Regions from separate parts of the Faecalibacterium sp. BCRC 81149 genome, predicted to be linked through region 1. Evidence: a T-box and tRNA genes for the amino acid it is inferred to sense, from the RefSeq annotation. Region 1 holds a T-box; the other regions hold tRNA genes.
The links. A T-box is a leader RNA that pairs with one kind of tRNA and senses whether it is charged. The one in region 1 lies ahead of pheS (phenylalanine--tRNA ligase subunit alpha), so its partner is inferred to be a tRNA-Phe.

Region 1 (6,641 bases):
CAAAGTATTTCTGCCCCTCGAACCAGAGGCCGGTCAGGCCTGTGTCGTCAGAGGCCAGCAGGATGCCGCCCAGAGGAGACTTGTAGTGTTGTGTATAGATCACCGTTTATCGGATCTCAATGCCCAGCTTGAACTTCAGGTTACCCAGCACCTTCTTGACGGTGCGCTCAACCTGCTCAGCGGAGATCTCCGCACTGGGGTCAGACAGGGTCAGGGAGAAGGCCATGCTCTTCTTGCCCTCGCCCAGGTTTGCGCCGCGGTAGATATCGAACAGCTTGACCTCGGTGATGAGGGAGCTTGCCTTCTTGATGGTGTCCTCGATCTCTCCGCAGGTGACCTTTTCCTCGCAGACAAGGGCCAGGTCACGCTTGACAGCGGCGTAGGGGCTCAGCGGCTTATAGCGCAGCTCACCGTCCACACAGGACATCAGAGCCTCATAGTCCAGCTCACCCAGATAGATGTTCTGGCTGTCCTTCTGGTCCTTTGCGATCTCCAGCTCGCCGTTGATCTCATTGGAGAGCTTACCGAACACGCCCAGACGCTTGCCGTTGCAGTAGACAGCGGCGCTGATGCCGGGGTGGAGCCACGGGGTGGTCTCGCGCTCGTAGGTGAAGGTCAGGTCAAAGCCTGCGGCCAGCGCCTCCATTGCACCCTTGACGGTGAAGAAGTCCTCCTCGGGGCCAAAGGCACCAATGCAGAGGGTCTGACGCTCGTGGGGATGCTCGCTGATGGGCAGCTCCTTGGCCAGATAGACGGGAGCCATCTCGAACAGGCGGCCCTCGGCATTGCCCTTCTTGAGGTTGTCCACGATGACATTCAGCATGGACGGGGTCAGCAGGGTGCGCATGATGGACAGGTTCTCGCTGATGGGATTCAGGATGCGGATGGCCTTGCGGGCAGCATCCTCAGCGGGGATGTGCAGCATATCCAGCTCCGCGTTGGAGTAGAAGGCCAGGGTGGAGGCCTCATAGAAGCCCTGTGCAGCCAGCAGGCGCTTGGTCTTGAGCTGCTGCTTCTGTGCATAGTTCAGGCCGCCGTTGGTGACAGAGGCGGTGTTCAGGAAGGTGGGGTTGATGTGGTCATAGCCGTACTCACGGATGACCTCCTCCGCCAGATCGGGGAAGCTCTCCACATCCTCACGGTAGAGAGGAGCAGACACATCCCAGCTGCCATCGGCCTGCACATCCACAGTGAACTCCAGGCGCTGCAGGATATCGATCATGGTCTGCTCGGGCACAGTGATGCCCAGCACGCCGCAGATCTTGGCAGGGGTAGTCACGATGTGCTTGCGCTCCAGCGGGCGGCCATCGGTCAGGTCATACTCGAGGGTGGTGATATCGCCGCAGTCCAGCTCCTGGATCAGGTGCAGGGCACGGGCCAGGCCCAGCTCGGGAGAGTTGCGGTCCACACCCTTTTCATAGCGGGCAGAAGAATCACTGTTCTGGCCCAGGGCACGGCTGGTCTTGCGGACGCAGTCACGGGCGAAGGTGGCGCACTCGAACAGCAGGCTGGTGGTGTTCTCATCCATGCCGGAGTTGGCACCGCCCATGATGCCGGCCAGAGCCACCGGCTTCTCGGCATCACAGATGACCAGATTGTTGGGGTTCAGGGTGAACTCCTTTTCATCGAGGGTCACGATCTTCTCACCCTCGTGGGCACGGCGCACATCAATGGTGCGGCCGGCGACCTTGTTCAGGTCAAAGGCGTGCATGGGCTGGCCCATTTCCAGCAGGGTGTGGTTGGTGATATCCACCACATTGCTGATGGAGCGCAGGCCGCACAGGGCCAGATGGCGCTTCATCCAGCGGGGAGATTCGCCCATGCGGATGTTGCGGACGTAATGCGCCATATAGCGGGGGCACAGGTCAGGGGCCTCCACCTGGACGGTGATGGGAGCATCCGGCTCACAGACAGCCTTATAATCCATGGCGGGCATGTGCAGGGGCTTGTCCAGAATGGCAGCGACCTCGCGGGCAATGCCCAGCACGGACTGGCAGTCGGGGCGGTTTGCGGTGATGGAGATATCGAAGATATAGTCATCCAGGCCGACAACGGGTGCGATGTCGGTGCCGGGAACGGAATCCTCGGGCAGGATGAGCAGACCATAGACCTCAGAGCCCGGGAACAGGTCGTCGTTCAGGCCCAGCTCCTCGCCGGAGCAGAGCATACCGTTGGACTCCACGCCCTGCATCTTGCGGGCCTTGATCTTGATGCCGCCGGGCAGGGTGGAGCCATCCAGAGCGGCGGGCACACAGTCGCCCAGCTTCATATTGGCGGCACCGGTGCTGATGCGGATATCGTGGCCGTAGTCACCGCAGTCCACCACACACTTGGTCAGGTGGGTGCCCTCCTGCTTTTCCATCTCCACGATCTTGCCAACGACCACCTTGCTGATGCCTGCATCCAGCGGGATCAGCTCTTCCACCTCAAAGCCGCAGGAGAACAGCTTCTCCTCCAGCTCCTGAGCGGTAACGTCGATATCAACGAATTCTTTTAACCAACTGAAAGGTACTTTCATTGTCTGTTCTCTCCCCTCTTATTCATGGAACTGCTTGAGGAACTGCAGGTTGTTCTCGAACATCAGGCCGATGTTGTTGATGCCGTACTTCAGCATGGCGATGCGCTCGATGCCAATGCCGAAGGCGAAACCGGAATACTCATCCGGGTCAATGTTGCAGTTCTCCAGCACCTTGCGGTTGACAACACCGCCGCCCAGAACTTCGATCCAGCCGGTGTGCTTGCACAGGGGGCAGCCCTTGCCGCCGCACTCAAAGCAGCTGACATCGACCTCCACACTGGGCTCGGTGAAGGGGAAGTAAGAGGGACGCAGGCGGGTGCGGGTGTCCTTGCCGAACAGCTTCTGCACAAAGGTGTTCAGCGCGCCCTGCAGGTCGCCCAGGGTGATGCCCTTATCCACGACCAGGCCTTCCATCTGGTGGAACATGGGGCTGTGGGTGGCATCGGAATCGGAACGGAACACACGGCCGGGGATCAGCACCTTGATGGGCGGCTTCTGGCTGTCCATGGTGCGGATCTGGCCGCCGGAGGTCTGGGTGCGGAGCAGGAACTCGTCGGACAGGTAGAAGGTATCCTGCATGTCGCGGGCGGGGTGATCCTTGGGCACGTTCAGGCGGGTGAAATTGTGGTCGTCGTCCTCGATCTCAGGTGCGTCGGCCACGGCAAAGCCCATGCCAGAGAACACGTCGATGATCTGGTTGGTGACCAGCGTCAGGGGATGCAGACCACCCACCGTGCGGGTCTTGGCGGGCAGGGTGATGTCCACGGTCTCAGCGGCGTTGCGGGCGGCCAGCTCGGCCTCCTTCACCTTGGCAGCGGCGGCATCGTAGTCTGCCTGCACCTTCTGCTTGAGCTCGTTGATGATCTTGCCCATGGCGGGGCGCTCTTCGGGCGCGACAGAGCGCAGATTCTTCATCAGCGCGGGGATCTTGCCGTTTTTGCTCAGATATTCCTGCCAGAACGAGGCCAGCGTCTCCTTGGAAGAGACCTGACCGAGGCTCTCTGCGGCCTGTTTGGCCAGCTCGTCGATCATTGCTTGCATGGAAATTCTCTCCTTCTCAGTTCGTGTTTTCAAAGCGGGGCAGCAAAAAAGGCCCCGTCCCCTGCCGGGCCATTTCTGGCCGGACAAAAGGGACGAAGCCTTTGCAAATCCAATGCTCCGCGGTACCACCCGGTTTCCGCCCTGCACAAACAAGGGCGGCTCTCAAACGCCGTAACGGGGCGCACCGTCCTGCCCTAATAGAAGCCGTTCGGGCAGGCCGCTCAGGAGCGAACTTCGGCACACACCCACGCGGAAGCCCTTTCAGCCGGTGAAGCTTCTCTCTTTGCTGTGGAACTGCGTGCGTACTCTCTCCGTCGCTGCGTTTTCAAGATATTCAGGTTTCATAACCGGATATCATCTTACCACACTTTGGGCCTGTTTGCAAGCCAGGGCGGCACTTTTTCCCTGAATTTTACGGTTTTGCTTGTATTTTGGCCGAAAGTATGGTATTGTAAGCGTAACGTTTTACTGAAAGGAGGGTACACCCAGATGGGTTGGAATGGCTGCATCTTTTTCAAAAAAGGTCAGATTTAATACGTTCCGGCTCGAAGTGTACCCTTTTATTGGAAACAAAACCTCTCCATCTGCGCTCTGGCGCAGCCAGCTCCCCTCATAGAGGAGCCAAATCGAGGAAACCTTTCAGCAAGACGTGGAGCATGATTTTCAGCGCCGCGCAGCTTTGCTGTGGGGCGCTTTTGTTTTGCCTGAAAATGGGCACACAGTCCTATCCATTGTAATAGAAAGGGTGCTCCCCATGAATCAGAATCTCAACTTGAAACAGCAGCTTCGCTGCATTTACATCTCCGACTTTTTCTCCGGTCTGCGCATCACGGATGCGGTATGGGTGGCCCTGCTGGCGGCCCGGGGCTTCTCCCTGTGGGAGATCGGCCTGGCCGAAAGCGTGTATCACATCGTCAGCCTCTTCTGCGAAGTGCCCAGCGGCATGGCGGCAGACCTGCTGGGCCGCCGGAAGACCCTCCTGTCCGGCGGAGTCTTGACCGTGACCTGCAATCTGTTGATGGCTTTTGCGCCGAACCTGTTCACCATCTGCCTTGCCATGGGGCTGAGCGCGCTGGCTATGACCATGTTTTCCGGCACCTTCACAGCCCTTGTCTACGACAGCCTGAAGACCGAGGGCCGCGAGGACGAGTACATCCAAGTCTCCGCCAACAGTTCCCAGATTTCCATGCTGGCCAACGCCATAGGTTCGCTGGCCAGCCTTTTGAAGCGCTTCCTCGGCTTTGCGGGCTTTTACCTGCTGAGCGCTGCGTTCGAGGGCGTTTCCACCGCCGCCCTTGCGCTGATGGAGGAGCCCATCGTCACCAAGGCACAGGCCAGCCGGGGAAAGCAGACCCTCCGCGCGCTGCCCGGCCAGTTCACCAAACTGGCGCGCAACAGCCTGAGCATCCTGCGCACCACGCCGCTGGCGGCCAAGCTCATCGTTTCCAGCGCCGTCGTCTCGGTGCCCAGCTACCTGACCAAAATGTTCTTGCAGCAGCGGCTCGTTGAGCTGGGCTGGCCCACGGAGCTGCTCTTCCTTCCCCTGCTGCTGGGCGGTGCTGCCTGTGTGCTGGGCGCTGAAGTGGGCCGCCGGGTCCGGTTCCGCTCCATGCGGCGGTTTTACTCCGTCTGCGCCCTGCTCTGCGGCGTCGGCACGCTGCTGGTGGGCCTTGCCCCCGCGTGGGGCGGTCTGTTCGGCATGATGCTGGTGCAGGGCGCACTGGAAGTGTACCTTTTGCATGAAAGACAGAAGCTGAACGACGCCATTCCCAGTGACCAGCGGGCTACCCTCATCAGCGTGGACAGCATGGCCTACAGTCTGCTCATGATCCCCGCAAGTCCTCTGGTGGGTGCCGTCGGCGATGCCTTCGGGCAGGCCGGTGCAGGCCTTGCCCTGCTGGGCGGGGTCATCGTGCTGAGCGGCGCGGCGCTCTTGGGGAAAAAGCCGCAGGAATCCTGATACAGCAAAAAGCGGATGCGTTCCGGTAGGAGCGCATCCGCTTTGTTATTTTGCTCAGAACCGCCGCCAGGTGTCCGGCATAAAGAACACCAGCATGGGGAAGATCTCCAGACGGCCCGCCAGCATGTCAAAGATCATAACCAGCTTGGCGGGGTTGGAGTAGCTGCCAAAGTTCATCATGGGGCCCACCTGGGCAAGGCCCGGGCCGATGTTGTTCAACGTGGCGGCAATGGCGGTGAAGTTGGTCACCATGTCAAAGCCATCCAGACTGATGAGGAAGAAGGATGCCGCAAAGATGAAGATGTAGGCGGCCACAAAGACATTGGTGGCGCGGATGGTCTCATGGTTGACCACCTTGCCGTCCATCCGGACGGGGGCCACCACCTGCGGGTGAAGGGCCTGCTTGAGCTCCTTGCCCACAGTCTTGCCCATCAGCAGGAGGCGGCTGACCTTTATGCCGCCGCCGGTGCTGCCTGCGCAGGCACCCACAAACATCAGCATGACAAGGATCTCCTTGGAGAGGGTGGGCCACAGGTCAAAATCACAGCTGGAAAAACCGGTGGTGGTGATGATAGAACCCACCTGGAAGGCGGCGTGGCGCAGGGCCTCGCCCAAGCCGTTGTACATGCTGTAAATGTTGGCCGTGATGATGACCACAGCCACACCGATGATCACAAAGTAGGCGCGCACCTCCTCGCTGGCGGCAGCGCGGCGGAAGCGGCGCATCAGCAGCAGGAAATAGGCGTTGAAGTTCACGCCAAACAGGATCATAAAGATGGTCACGACCCACTGGATATAGGGCGACATGCTGGCAAAGCTGTCATTGCGGAAGCCGAAGCCGCCGGTGCCCGCTGTGCCAAAGGAGGTCAGCAGGGCTTCAAACACCGGCATCCGCCCGGCGATCAGGAACATGAATTCCAACACCGTCAGGAGGAAGTAGATGCCGTACAGAATTTTTGCCGTGGACTGCACCTTCGGCACCAACTTATCCACCTGCGGGCCGGGGCTTTCGGCTTTCATCAGGTTGACATGGGAGCCGCCGGTCAGGGGCAGCAGGGAGAGCAGGAACACCAGAACGCCCATGCCGCCGATCCAGTGGGTGAAGCTGCGCCAGAACAGGAT
Region 2 (6,641 bases), on a different contig from region 1:
GGCAAGGGGATTGCCGTGGAAAAGGTGTTGGAGTTCTATGGCATCTCCAAAGCCGATAGCATGGCGTTCGGAGATGGCAACAATGATTTGGAGATGTTTGGGGCTGTGGGCACCGGTGTGGCTATGGGCAATGCCTCTGAGAAGCTGAAGGCTGCTGCTGCCGCACACTGCCGTACCGTGATGGAGGATGGCATCTATTGGTACTGTCTGGAACAGGGCCTCATAACGACTTAAAAATATAGTGATGCACAAAAAACAGGTGCACCGTTCAGGTGCACCTGTTTTTTTATGGAGAAGGGAAGTGTTCCTTACTTATTCTGGATGTACTCGTCCATGGCCTTGGCAGCTGCCTTACCGGCACCCATGGCCTTGATGACGGTGGCGGCACCGGTCACGGCATCGCCGCCGGCGTACACGCCCTCACGGCTGGTCTTGCCCTCGTCACCCTCGGTGACGATGCAGCCATGCTTGTTGGTCTCCAGGCCGGGAGTGGTGGAGCGGATCAGGGGGTTGGGGCTGGTGCCCAGGCTCATGATCACGGTATCCACATCCAGCTCAAACTCGCTGCCCTTCTTTTCAATGGGACGGCGGCGGCCGGAAGCATCGGGCTCACCCAGCTCCATCTCAATGCAGGTGATGGACTTGACGAAGCCTTCGTCGTTGGCGTGGATCTCCACGGGGTTGCACAGGGTCTTGAAGATGATGCCCTCTTCCTCGGCGTGCTCGACCTCCTCCTTACGGGCAGGCAGCTCGGCCATGCCGCGGCGGTAGACGATGTACACGGTCTCGGCACCCAGACGCAGGGCGCTGCGGGCAGCATCCATGGCCACGTTGCCGCCGCCCACAACGGCCACCTTTTTGCCAGTGCGGATGGGGGTCTTGCTGGTGGGCAGGTAGGCCTTCATCAGGTTGGAGCGGGTCAGGAACTCGTTGGCAGAGTACACGCCCTTCAGGCTCTCGCCGGGGATGCCCATGAAGCGGGGCAGACCGGCACCGGAGCCAACGAACACGGCCTCGTAGCCGTACTCGTCCATCAGCTCGTCGATGGTCAGCACCTTGCCGATGACCATGTTGCACTCAAAATCCACACCCATCTTCTTCAGGCCGTCGATCTCCTGCTGCACGATGGCCTTGGGCAGACGGAACTCGGGGATGCCGTACATCAGCACGCCGCCGGCCACATGCAGGGCCTCGTAGACGGTGACCTTATAGCCCAGCTTGGCCAGATCGCCTGCGGCGGTCAGACCGGCAGGGCCTGCACCGATGATGGCAACCTTGTGGCCGTTCCATGCGGGCACGATGGGGGCGGTGTGGACGTTTTCACGGTGCCAGTCGGCCACAAAGCGCTCCAGGCGGCCGATGCCCACGGGCTCGTTCTTGATGCCGCGGGTGCACTTGCCCTCGCACTGGCTCTCCTGGGGGCAGACACGGCCGCAGACGGCGGGCAGGGAGGAGGAGCGGGCAATGACCTGATAGGCGGCTTCAAAGTCGCCCTCGGCCACATGACCGATGAACTCGGGGATATCGATGCCCACGGGGCAGCCGGTCTGGCAGGGCTTGTTCTTGCAGTGGATGCAGCGCTTTGCCTCGTTCACGGCCATCTCTTCGGTATAGCCCAGTGCAACTTCCTCAAAGTTCTTGTTGCGGACGTTGGGGTCCTGGGTGGGCATGGGGCACTTTTTGGGATCCATATTGAAAGCCATCTTACTTTGCCTCCTCAGTCTTGAACAGATTGCAGGCCTTCTCGCGGGCCATTGCCTCAAAGGGGCGGTACATGGTGCCGCGGGCCATGGCTTCGTCGAAATCGACGAGGTCACCGTCAAAGTCAGGGCCGTCCACGCAGGCAAACTTGGTCTCGCCGCCCACGGTCAGGCGGCAGCCGCCGCACATGCCGGTGCCGTCGATCATAATGGGGTTCATGGAGACGATGCTCTTCAGGCCGTGCTTCTGGCAGGTCTTGACGACGAATTTCATCATGATCAGCGGGCCGATGGTGATGACCAGATCGTACTGGTTGCCGGCGGCCACCAGCTCGTCCAGAGCGGCAGTGACCACACCCTTGGTGCCGTAGCTGCCGTCATCGGTCATAATGCGCAGCTCGTCACTGCAGGCGTTGAACTCGTCCTCGAGGATGAGCAGATCCTTATTGCGGAAGCCGATGACGCTGTGGACGGTGCAGCCCTGGTCGTGCAGCTCCTTGGCAATGGGCAGGGCGATGGCGCAGCCCACGCCGCCGCCCACAACACAGACCTTTTTCAGGCCCTCGGTCTCGGTGGCGCGGCCCAAGGGGCCCACAAAGTCATGGACGCTGTCGCCTGCGTTCAGGCTGTTCAGCTCCATGGTGGTGCCGCCAACGATCTGGAAGATGATATCCACAGTGCCCTTTTCACGGTCGTAACCGGCCACGGTCAGGGGGATGCGCTCGCTGTCCTCAAACGGGCGCACAATGATGAACTGGCCCGGCTTTGCCTTTTTGGCAATGAGCGGGGCTTCAATGACCATCTTTGTCACGGTGGGGTTCAGCGCGACCTTTTCAGTGATCTTGTACATTGCGGTTGCTCCTTTTTCTGGCAAAATCTCGGCACAAAAACACGTCTGCCCGCCCGCGCGGCACAGCAGACGTGTTTTTGTGCAACTTTTTGACAAGTTTATTATAACCTCTTTAAGAAGGGAAAGCAACCGAATTTTCTTTGTGTCTGCCGCCGCAAAGCTGAAACATTTCGGTTTCATTCCGGTTTCGGCTTTGTTTTTGAAAAACAGGCGCAGACAGGCGTGTTTTGCAAAAAGTCTGATTTTTTGGAAATTTGTTGTTGACAAAGCCTGTGTTTTACGCTATAATAGCCAACGTCGCCGGGAGCGAAACCCCGGCAGACCACATGAAATGTGCGGCCGTAGCTCATCTGGTAGAGCGCCACCTTGCCAAGGTGGAGGTAGCGAGTTCGAGCCTCGTCGGCCGCTCCATTTTGTGGAAGTTTAGCTCAGCTGGGAGAGCATCTGCCTTACAAGCAGAGGGTCAGCGGTTCGAGCCCGTTAACTTCCACCATGTGGCCCGGTAGCTCAGTTGGTTAGAGCACCAGCCTGTCACGCTGGGGGTCGTCGGTTCGAGCCCGATCCGGGTCGCTGCTGCTTCTCTGGAAGCAGCTTATATGCCTCTGTAGCTCAGTCGGTAGAGCAGGGGACTGAAAATCCCCGTGTCATTGGTTCGATTCCGATCGGAGGCACTTTATATGCGGCCGTAGCTCATCTGGTAGAGCGCCACCTTGCCAAGGTGGAGGTAGCGAGTTCGAGCCTCGTCGGCCGCTCCAGACAAACAAGCCACTGCAAAACATGATTCGTCGTGTGATGCAGCGGCTTTTTTGTACGTTGAAAGCTTTTTTGGAATTGGAAAAGGAGGGAAAAACGCAGTGATATTCGGCAAGTACATCAACCGGTATTACCTCAAGCATGCTCCCGTACTGCTGCTGGGCCTTGCCGCCCTGCTGACGGTGGATTACATCCAGCTTTTGATCCCGCAGCTCTACCGGCTGGTCATCAACGGAGTGAACCTTGGCCAGGTGGTGGTGAACGGTGAGACGCTGCTCTTTACCAAAGAGGTGCTGCTGCAGCACATCTGCCTGCCCATGATCTGGATCGTGGTGCTGATGGTCATTGGGCGCTTTTTGTGGCGCATCTGTTTCTTCGGCTCGGCGGTGCGGGTCGCGGCAGACCTGCGGGAGCGGATGTTCGACCACAGCCGCAGGCTGTCCCAGCAGTACTATCAGGTGAACAAGGTCGGCAACCTGATGAGCCTGTACACCAACGACCTGGACACCATTCAGGAGTGCTTCGGCGACGGCGTGCTGATGTTCTTCGACGCGCTGACCCTGGGTCTGCTGGCTCTTTATAAGATGTGGACCATGGACGTGCGGCTGACCCTGCTGGCCCTGATCCCGGCGCTTATCATGTTTGCCATCGGCACCCAGATGAGCAAGGTGATGACCCGGCGCTGGGAGGAGCGGCAGGAGGCCTTCTCCGGCCTTTCCGATTTTGCGCAGGAGAACTTTTCTGGCATTGCGGTCATCAAGGCCTTTGTCAAGGAGTACAAGGAACTGCAGGCCTTCCGGAAGCTGAACAAGGAAAACGAGGAGATCAACGTGACCTACACGAAGATCGCCACCCTGCTGGAGGTGCTGGTGACCCTGTTCGTGGAGTCCGTGATCTGCATCATTCTGGGCTACGGCGGTTATCTGGTCTATCAGGGCCGGTTCAACGCCGGCCAGCTGGTGGAGTACATCGGCTACTTTGAGGCCATCGTCTGGCCCATCATGGCTGTGTCCATGCTGATCGAAAAGACCAGCCGCGGCAAGGCCTCCCTGAACCGCATCACCGAGCTGCTGGATGCCCCCATCGACGTGGCCGACCGCCCCGGCGTGGCCGACCTGACCGACCCCAAAGGCGGCATCGAGTTCCGCCACCTGAACTTCCGCTACCCGGACGGCGAGTACGATGTGCTGCGGGATATCTCCTTTACCATTGCGCCCGGCGAGAGCGTGGGCATCGTTGGCAAGACCGGTGCGGGCAAGACCGCGCTGGTGGACCTGCTGCTGCGCACCTATAATGTGCCGGACGGAACCCTGTTCGTGGACGGCAGGGATGTGAACAGCCTCTCCATCCACTCGGTGCGCAATGCCTGTGCCTACGTTCCGCAGGATAATTTCCTGTTCTCGGATACCATCGCCCACAACATTGCCTTTGGTGTGGACGATGCCACCCCCGAGGACATCGAGCGGGCGGCAAGCATGGCCGATGTGCGGGATAATATCGTGGATTTCAAGGACGGCTACGAGACCGTTCTGGGCGAACGCGGCGTGACGGTGTCCGGTGGTCAGAAGCAGCGCATCTCCATCGCCCGCGCCCTGCTCAAGGACGCACCCATCCTGATCCTGGATGACTCTGTCTCGGCGGTGGATACCAGCACCGAGAAGATCATTCTGGACAACCTCAAGAACAGCCGGGCAGGCAAGACCACCCTGCTCATTGCCCACCGCATTTCCACGGTGGAGCGGCTGGATAAGATCATCTTCCTCAACGAGGGCCGGGTGGAAGCCGTCGGCCCCCACGACCAGCTGTATGCTTCCTGCCTGGAGTACCGCCGGATGGTCGATCTGCAGCGGCTGGAGGATGAGACGAAGGGAGGCGAAAACGCATGATGCATCTGAATCCGTTGGTTCTGGTGGGCGCTGTCATCGGCGTGATCACCGCCCTGCTGGTGGCAGCTTATGCCGCCGTCAAGGACAAAAAGACCGCCATGGGCTTTGAGCGCAACATGGAGGACGGCGAGATCATGCGCCGCCTTGCCCGCTATGCCCGGCCCTACCTGAGCAAATTCCTCATTGTGGGCCTGCTGATGCTCTTCTCCATTGCCTACGATATCATTTCACCCCTCATCGTGGGCCGCATCGAGGAGCTGGTGGCCGGGGAGTTTGAACTCCGCGCCCTCTTCCTGGGCGTGTCAGTGTATGCAGGCGTGCTGGTGTTCTCTATGGGCAGTACCTACCTGCAGGCCGTGATTTTGCAGCGGGTGGGCCAGCGCATCATCTCCGATCTGCGCGAGGATCTGTTCAGCCACATTGAATCTTTGGCACACGAGCAGCTCAACGAGATCCCGGTGGGCAAGCTGGTCACCCGAGTGACCAACGATACCAACGCCATCTCCATGATGTTCACCAACCTCTTGGTCCAGCTGACCAAGAACAGCTTTGTCATTCTGGGCATTCTGGTGGCCATGCTCTGCCTGAACTACGAGCTGACCCTGATGGTGCTCTGCTTTGTGCCCTTCATCGTGATCTTCACGGTCATCTTCCGCAAGTTCTCCCGCCGCGCCAACCGCAAGCTCAAGAACGCGACCACCGATATCAATACCTATCTGTCCGAAAACCTGTCCGGCATCAAGGTCACCCAGATCTTTGGCCGAGAGGACGAGAAGATGGAGGACTTCCGCCAGAAGAGCCAGAAGCTGGCCCGGGCCAATCAGGAGCAGATCTTCGTGTTCAGCGTGTTCCGTCCGCTGGTGTATATGCTCTATGTCAGCTCGATCCTGTGCCTGTTCTATCTGGGCGGCATGGGTCACCTGAACAACGTCAGCTTTCTGGGTCAGACCATTTCCAGCGGCACCATCGTCACCTTTTATATGTATATCTCCAAGTTCTTCACCCCCATCCAGAACCTGGCCGAGCAGTTCAATTGGCTGCAGTCGGCGCTGGCATCGGCAGAAAAGGTGTTCTCCATCATGGACATCCAGCCCAGGATGCAGGATGCCCCCGATGCCATTGAGCTGGACGAGGTGAAGGGCGAGATCGAGTTCCGGGACGTGTGGTTCAGCTACGTTCCCGGCGAGTGGGTGCTGCAGGGCGTTTCCTTCCATGTGGATGCCCGCCAGACGGTGGCCTTTGTGGGTTCCACCGGCTCCGGCAAGAGCACCATCCTCTCCCTGATCTGCCGGAACTACGAGTTCCAGAAGGGCCAGATCCTGATCGACGGTATCGACATCCGCAAGATCAGGATCTCCTCCCTGCGCAGGCACTTCGGCCAGATGCTGCAGGACGTGTTCCTGTTCTCGGGCACCATCCGCTCCAACATCGTTCTGCGGGAAGAGGGTATCC
Region 3 (6,641 bases), on a different contig from region 1:
TGGCAATGCAAAGCATTGACAGAGGGGTTTATCTCGTCAGCTCACATCCAGATCATCCAGATATTCCGCGCCGTGCTGTGCAATATGCTCCTTGCGTCCGGCCAGGTTGTCTCCCAGCAGCAGGTCAAACACCCGGGCCGTTTCCTCCACGTCCGTGGGCAGTACCTTGATCAGGCGGCGGCTCTCGGGGTTCATGGTGGTCAGCCACATCATCTCGGGGTCGTTTTCGCCCAGACCTTTGGAGCGCTGGATGGTATACTTTTTGTCGCCGATCTCCTTCAGGAATGCTGCCTTTTCCGGCTCGGTGTAGGCAAAATAGGTGTGATCCTTTGTGGTGATCTCATACAACGGCGATTCCGCGATATAGACATAGCCCTCGTTGATCAGAGTGGGGGTCAGCCGGTAGAGCATGGTCAGCACCAGCGTGCGGATCTGGTAGCCGTCCACGTCAGCATCGGTACAGATAACGATCTTATTGTAGCGCAGATTATCGATGTTGAAGGTGGCAAGCTCCTTGTTGTGCTTGCCGCCCAGCTCCACGCCGCAGCCCATGACCTTGATCAGGTCCACGATGACATCGGACTTGAAGATGCGGGCATAATCGGCCTTCAGGCAGTTCAGGATCTTGCCGCGGATGGGCATGATGGCCTGATATTCACTGTCGCGGCTCTGCTTGACCGCGCCCATAGCGGAATCGCCCTCCACAATGTAGAGCTCCCGGCGGGAAGCATCCTTGGTGCGGCAGTCCACGAACTTTTGCACCCGGTTGGCCAGATCGATCTGGGTGGAGAGCGTCTTTTTGATGCTCTGGCGGGTCTTTTCGGCGTGCTCGCGGCTCTGCTTGTTCACCAGCACCTGCTGGCAGATCTTCTGGGCCTCCTCCGGCTTTTCAAGGAAGTAGACCTCCAGGTAATGCTTGAGGAAATCAGTCATGGCCTGCGAGACGAACTTGTTCGTGATGGCCTTCTTGGTCTGGTTCTCGTAGCTGGTACGGGTGGAGAAGCTGGACGAAACGTACACCAGGCAGTCCTGCACATCCTGGAAGCTGATGGCGCTCTCGCCCTTCTTATAGAGGTTCTTGTCCTTCAGGTATTTGTTGATCTGGTAGACAAAAGCCGTGCGGACGGCGTGCTCGGGGCTGCCGCCGTGTTCCAGCCAGGAGGAGTTGTGATAGTATTCCAGCAGCTGCACCTTATTGGAGAAGCAGAAGGCAGCGCTCATCCGCACCTTATAATCCGGCTGATCCTCACGGTCACGGCCGGAGGCCTCGCTTTCGCAGCTGAACACCGGGGTCAGGGTGTCCTCTCCTGCCACCTCCTGCACATAGTCGGCGATGCCGTTCTGGTAGCACCAGCTCTCCTTCCAGGACTTTCCGGTGGCGGGGTCCTTTTCCTTTTCGTCCGTAAAGTTCAGGGTCAGGCCCGCGTTGACCACGGCCTGACGGCGCAGCACATCCTTATAGTAGCTGCCGGGCACGTCAATGTCCGTAAACACCTCATCGTCGGGCTTCCAGTGGATGATGCTGCCGGTGCGGCGGCCCTTGTAGGGCTCCTTCTGCAGGCCGCCCACGTTCTCACCCTTTTTGAAGTCGAGGTGGTAATGAAAGCCGTCGCGGTAGATATCGGCGGTCATCCAGGCAGAGGCGTACTGGGTGGCGCACAGGCCCAGGCCATTCAGGCCCAGGCTGAACTCGTAGTTGTCCTCGCCCTCACCGTATTTGCCGCCCGCGTACATCTCACAGAACAGCAGCTCCCAGTTGTAGCGGCCCTCGCCGTTGTTCCAGTCCACGGGCATACCGCGGCCAAAGTCCTCCACGATCACGCTGCCGTCCTTGCAGCGGGTCACATTGATGGTATCGCCGTGGCCGTCGCGGGCTTCATCGATGGAGTTGGAGACGATCTCAAAAATAGAGTGGGCGCAGCCTTCCACGCCGTCTGAGCCAAAGATGACGGCCGGGCGCTTGCGCACACGGTCGGCACCCTTCAGCGAAGTAATGCTTTCGTTGCCATATTCCTGTTTTCTTGCCATGCTGTCCTCCGGGCCTGTTCTCTTGTAATGAGCAGGTCGTCAAATCAAAACGCCTTTGCTCTTTCCCTTATAATAAGTATAAGCGATGTGTAAAGAGCAAAAGCGTCGGTGTTCTTTTCTTTTATTAAACCATAGGTTGTATTACTTGTCAATTTCTTCGGGCAGATTTCTTGTCCTCCTGATCCGGCAGAAAAAAGCCCAGAAAGTCATTCTTATTTTGCGCGTTGAAACGCATAAAACGAAAAAAGTTTCAGTTTTTTTCAAAAATTTTGAATTTACCCCTTTACAAAATCAAAATTTCAGGTATAATAGTCATCGTCCGGTGCGCCTCTGTAGCTCAGTCGGTAGAGCAGGGGACTGAAAATCCCCGTGTCATTGGTTCGATTCCGATCGGAGGCACCACCTTTCAGAAGAACAAGAATTACTCCTGTTCCTCTGATATGCGGCCGTAGCTCATCTGGTAGAGCGCCACCTTGCCAAGGTGGAGGTAGCGAGTTCGAGCCTCGTCGGCCGCTCCATAACGGAGTGGTAATAATCACTCCGGATATGGCCCGGTAGCTCAGTTGGTTAGAGCACCAGCCTGTCACGCTGGGGGTCGTCGGTTCGAGCCCGATCCGGGTCGTCTTTCCCTGTGGTGCAAGGGTAAATGCACCAATATGCGGCCGTAGCTCATCTGGTAGAGCGCCACCTTGCCAAGGTGGAGGTAGCGAGTTCGAGCCTCGTCGGCCGCTCCAAATGGAGTGGAAATATTCACTCCAAATATGGTGACGTGGCCAAGTGGTAAGGCAAGGGTCTGCAAAACCCTCATCCACCAGTTCAAATCTGGTCGTCACCTCCAAAAGTTCCCGGAAGCTGCGGCTTCCGGGATTTTTTGTTTTGCTTTTCTTTTCCCCGTTCCCGTGTTACAATGGGGATACTATTTTTGCGAAGGGGGCCGGCAAAGTGCTCTTGAATTCCAGCGAATATCTGAATACCGTTGAATCCATCAAGCAGGAAATTCGCGCGGCGCAGTATCGCGCATCTGTCAGTGTCAACCGGGAGCTTCTGCTTCTCTATCATACGATCGGCAATACGATCAATGCACATAAGACCTGGGGCAGCAAATTCATTGAAAGCCTTTCTGCCGATATCAAACTTGCTTTTCCGGACGCTTCCGGTTATTCCGTTCGCAACTTGAAGTATATGGCAAAATTTGCACTTGCTTACCCTGACGAGGAATTTGTGCAACAGCCTGTTGCACAAATTCCATGGGGACACAATACCGTTCTCCTGGATAAGCTTTCCTCACCAGAAGAACGCCTATGGTACGCTGAAAAAGTTATTGAAAACGGTTGGTCTCGGAATGTTTTGATTCATCAGATCGAGGGTGGATTATATCAACGTCAGGCCATTGCATCAAAAATCACAAATTTTGAAGCTCGTCTGCCCGCCTCGCAAAGTGAGCTTGCCTTGCAAACGATGAAAGACCCCTATCTCTTTGATTTTATCCCTTTGAAGGAAAATATGCTTGAGCGGGATATCGAGCAGGCTCTTGTCAAAGATGTCACCAAGCTTTTGCTGGAGCTGGGCACTGGCTTTGCTTTTCTGGGCAACCAGTATCATCTGAATGTCGGCGGTGATGATTTTTATATCGACCTGCTGTTTTATAATCTGAGCCTGCGCTGTTATGTTGTGATCGAATTGAAAACCGGTGAATTCAAACCAGAGTATGCCGGACAGCTCAATTTCTATCTTTCTGCGGTAGATGGATTACTGAAAAAAGAGCAGGATCACCCTTCCATCGGCCTTCTTCTCTGCAAAAGCAAGAACGATCTGGTTGCAGAGTACTCCCTTAAAGATATGAGCAAACCCATCGGAGTCAGCGCATACCGTATCACAAGCTGCCTGCCGGAAGAGTTTGAAAAGCAGCTGCCTTCTGTTGAGGATCTTCAAAAGCGAATTTTGTAAGGCAGATTTTTCCCCGTTCCCGTGTTACAATGGGGATACTATTTTTGCGGAAAGGAGGGCCTGCCATGCCCGCTGAACATCACACCACCCTGACCCCGGACACGCCGGTGCGCTACCTCAAGGGCGTGGGGCCCAAGACCGCCGAGCGGTTTGAGAAACTGGGCATCGTGACACTGGCCGACCTGCTCTGCCACTATCCCCGGCGCTACATCGATTTTTCCCGTCCCTACTCCATTGCCGAGGCCCCGCCAGACACCGAGTGCGTGGTGAAGGCCGAAGTGTTCGCCAAACCTGCCGGGCGCATCCTGCCGGGCGGGCGGCGGATGGAGCGCATCACCGCCGGGGATGATGTTTCCAGCCTGGAGATCACCTGGTTCAACAATCCCTATGCCACCCAGAAGCTGGAGCTGGGGCAGGAATACTATTTTGAGGGCATCGTGACCGGCGGGATGCTTCGCCGTCAGATGGTCAACCCGCAGGTGCGCACGGCGGCACAGATCACCGCCGCTCCCTTCGAGGCCGTCTACCCCCAGACCGAGGGACTTTCCAGCACCGTAATTGCAAAATGTATCCGGCAGCTGCTCCCCCATGCGGAACTCCTGCCCGACCCGCTGCCAGAGGAGATGCTGAAAAAATACCGCCTGCTCTCCAAGGCCGATGCCGTGCGGGCCATCCACTGCCCTGCCACAGAGGAGGAGGCTTTTGCAGCCCGGCGGCGGCTCATCTATGAGGAGCTGCTGGTGCTCCAGTTGGGCATTGGGCGGATGAAGAACCGGGGCAGCGCCTCCACCGGTGCACCCATGCAGCGGCTCGATCCGGCCCCCTTCTGGGCATCGCTCCCCTTCTCCCCCACCGGTGCCCAGCGCCGGGCCGTAGACGAAATTCTGACCGATCTGTCCGGCAGCACCTCCATGAACCGCCTTTTGCAGGGCGATGTGGGCAGCGGCAAGACGCTGGTTGCCGCCGCCGCCATCTGGGCCTGCATCCGCAGCGGATACCAGGCGGCCCTGCTGGCCCCCACCGAGATCCTTGCCGCCCAGCACGCAGAGAACCTGAACCGGATGCTGGCCCCCTTCGGGATGCGTGTGGCCCTGCTGACCGGCGGTATGAAAGCCGCCGCCCGCCGCACCACGCTGGCTGCCATCCGCAGTGACGAGGCCGACCTTGTGGTGGGCACCCACGCCATCCTGAGCGAGGGCGTGGAGTTTGCCCGGCTGGGTCTGGCTGTGGTGGACGAGCAGCATCGCTTCGGCGTGCGCCAGCGCGGAATGCTGGCCGAAAAGGCTGCGAACCCCCATCTGCTGGTGATGAGCGCCACGCCCATTCCACGCACATTGGGCCTGCTGATCTACGGTGATCTGGACATTTCCATTCTCGACGAGCTGCCCCCGGGCCGCAAGCCCGTCAAGACCCGGTGCATCACCGGAAAAAAGCGGCGGGATCTCTACGGCTTTCTTGACCGGGAGATCGGAGCCGGACGGCAGGTGTATATCGTCTGTCCCGCCATCGAGGACACGCCGGACGGCGGGTTGAACGCCGTAAAGAGCTACTACGAGGACATTGCCAAAGCCCTTCTCCCTGACCGCCGGGTCGGCCTGATGCACGGTAAGCTCAAGCCAAAGGAAAAAGCCGCTGTAATGGACGATTTCAAAGCCGGCCGGCTGGATGCCCTGGTATCCACCACCGTCATCGAGGTGGGCGTGGATGTACCCAACGCCACCGTCATGGTCATCGAGAATGCCGAGCGCTACGGCCTGAGTGCCCTGCACCAGCTGCGGGGCCGCGTGGGCCGGGGTGCCGCCGAGAGCTGGTGCTTCCTCGTCAGCGACAACACCGCCGAGAGCGTCCAGAAGCGGCTCAGGTTCCTCTGCTCCACCTCTGACGGCTTTGCCGTGGCGCAGTTCGACCTTGAGACCCGCGGCCCCGGCGACTTTTTCGGCAGTCGACAGCACGGCCTGCCCACCCTGCAGATCGCCGACCTGATGAACGACACCCGCACCCTTCACGCCGCCCAGGCCGAGGCCGCCGCTCTGCTGGCCGCAGACCCCCTGCTGGAAGCGCCGGAGCACAGCCTGCTCGCCGCGCAGGTCGAACAGATGTTCACAAAGGCCGGCGCCATGAATTGAAACAATAAAAAGAACCGGTTTCCATGTATTTTAAATGAGAGAGGCTCCTGCGAAAGCAGGAGCCTTTCTCATGATTACCATTCTGTCATCGGTTCAGGCTTTGCGCCGCTTTGGCGATCACAGCCAGCAGATCGACCAGATGTTCCACGTCCATCTGGCCGCTGTTGTTGGCAAAGGCATAGAAGCAGCCCTGCACGCAGAAGGAAAGCAGGATGCCCCGGTCGGGGTCCGCCGCAAAGGTGGGGTCTTTGGCCGCCAGACGGTCTCGCAGACCCTTTTCAATGCAGTTGGCAAAGATTCCCTGCCTTGCCCCGGAGAAAAGGATGTTCACCGCCTCCTGGTTCTGAACAAAGGCATGGAACAGTTCACGGGTCAGCTGCTCTGTGTGTGCAGCGGTAAGCCCCACATTGGGCACACTGTCCAGAATGACATGGATGAGCTTGTTCTCCAACCGGCTGGACAGCTCATAGATATCCTCATAGTGGGCATAAAAGGTGGATTTGTTCACCTTGGCCAGTGTGCACAGGTCTTTGATCCTGA

Region 2: it encodes a tRNA-Phe, which carries the amino acid that the T-box ahead of pheS (phenylalanine--tRNA ligase subunit alpha) is inferred to sense. The anticodon was not compared.
Region 3: it encodes a tRNA-Phe, which carries the amino acid that the T-box ahead of pheS (phenylalanine--tRNA ligase subunit alpha) is inferred to sense. The anticodon was not compared.

What each region holds. Positions count from the first base shown of each region.
Region 1 covers NZ_QXJA01000002.1:381,575-388,215, reverse strand. Annotated here, with positions in the region: gene D3F01_RS04685 (methylated-DNA--[protein]-cysteine S-methyltransferase) at 1-103, opposite strand, end outside; gene pheT (phenylalanine--tRNA ligase subunit beta) at 107-2,518, opposite strand; gene pheS (phenylalanine--tRNA ligase subunit alpha) at 2,537-3,559, opposite strand; T-box leader at 3,645-3,886, opposite strand; gene D3F01_RS04670 (MFS transporter) at 4,314-5,519, shown strand; gene D3F01_RS04665 (TrkH family potassium uptake protein) at 5,574-6,641, opposite strand, start outside.
Region 2 covers NZ_QXJA01000005.1:86,750-93,390, forward strand. Annotated here, with positions in the region: gene D3F01_RS07595 (HAD-IIB family hydrolase) at 1-234, shown strand, start outside; gene gltA (NADPH-dependent glutamate synthase) at 309-1,703, opposite strand; gene D3F01_RS07605 (sulfide/dihydroorotate dehydrogenase-like FAD/NAD-binding protein) at 1,705-2,550, opposite strand; tRNA gene D3F01_RS07610 (tRNA-Gly) at 2,886-2,961, shown strand; tRNA gene D3F01_RS07615 (tRNA-Val) at 2,968-3,043, shown strand; tRNA gene D3F01_RS07620 (tRNA-Asp) at 3,047-3,120, shown strand; tRNA gene D3F01_RS07625 (tRNA-Phe) at 3,149-3,221, shown strand; tRNA gene D3F01_RS07630 (tRNA-Gly) at 3,230-3,305, shown strand; gene D3F01_RS07635 (ABC transporter ATP-binding protein) at 3,405-5,189, shown strand; gene D3F01_RS07640 (ABC transporter ATP-binding protein) at 5,186-6,641, shown strand, end outside.
Region 3 covers NZ_QXJA01000007.1:28,204-34,844, reverse strand. Annotated here, with positions in the region: gene D3F01_RS09125 (toprim domain-containing protein) at 37-2,028, opposite strand; tRNA gene D3F01_RS09120 (tRNA-Phe) at 2,355-2,430, shown strand; tRNA gene D3F01_RS09115 (tRNA-Gly) at 2,471-2,546, shown strand; tRNA gene D3F01_RS09110 (tRNA-Asp) at 2,577-2,650, shown strand; tRNA gene D3F01_RS09105 (tRNA-Gly) at 2,687-2,762, shown strand; tRNA gene D3F01_RS09100 (tRNA-Cys) at 2,792-2,866, shown strand; gene D3F01_RS09095 (PDDEXK nuclease domain-containing protein) at 2,971-3,975, shown strand; gene recG (ATP-dependent DNA helicase RecG) at 4,041-6,101, shown strand; gene D3F01_RS09085 (TetR family transcriptional regulator) at 6,187-6,641, opposite strand, start outside.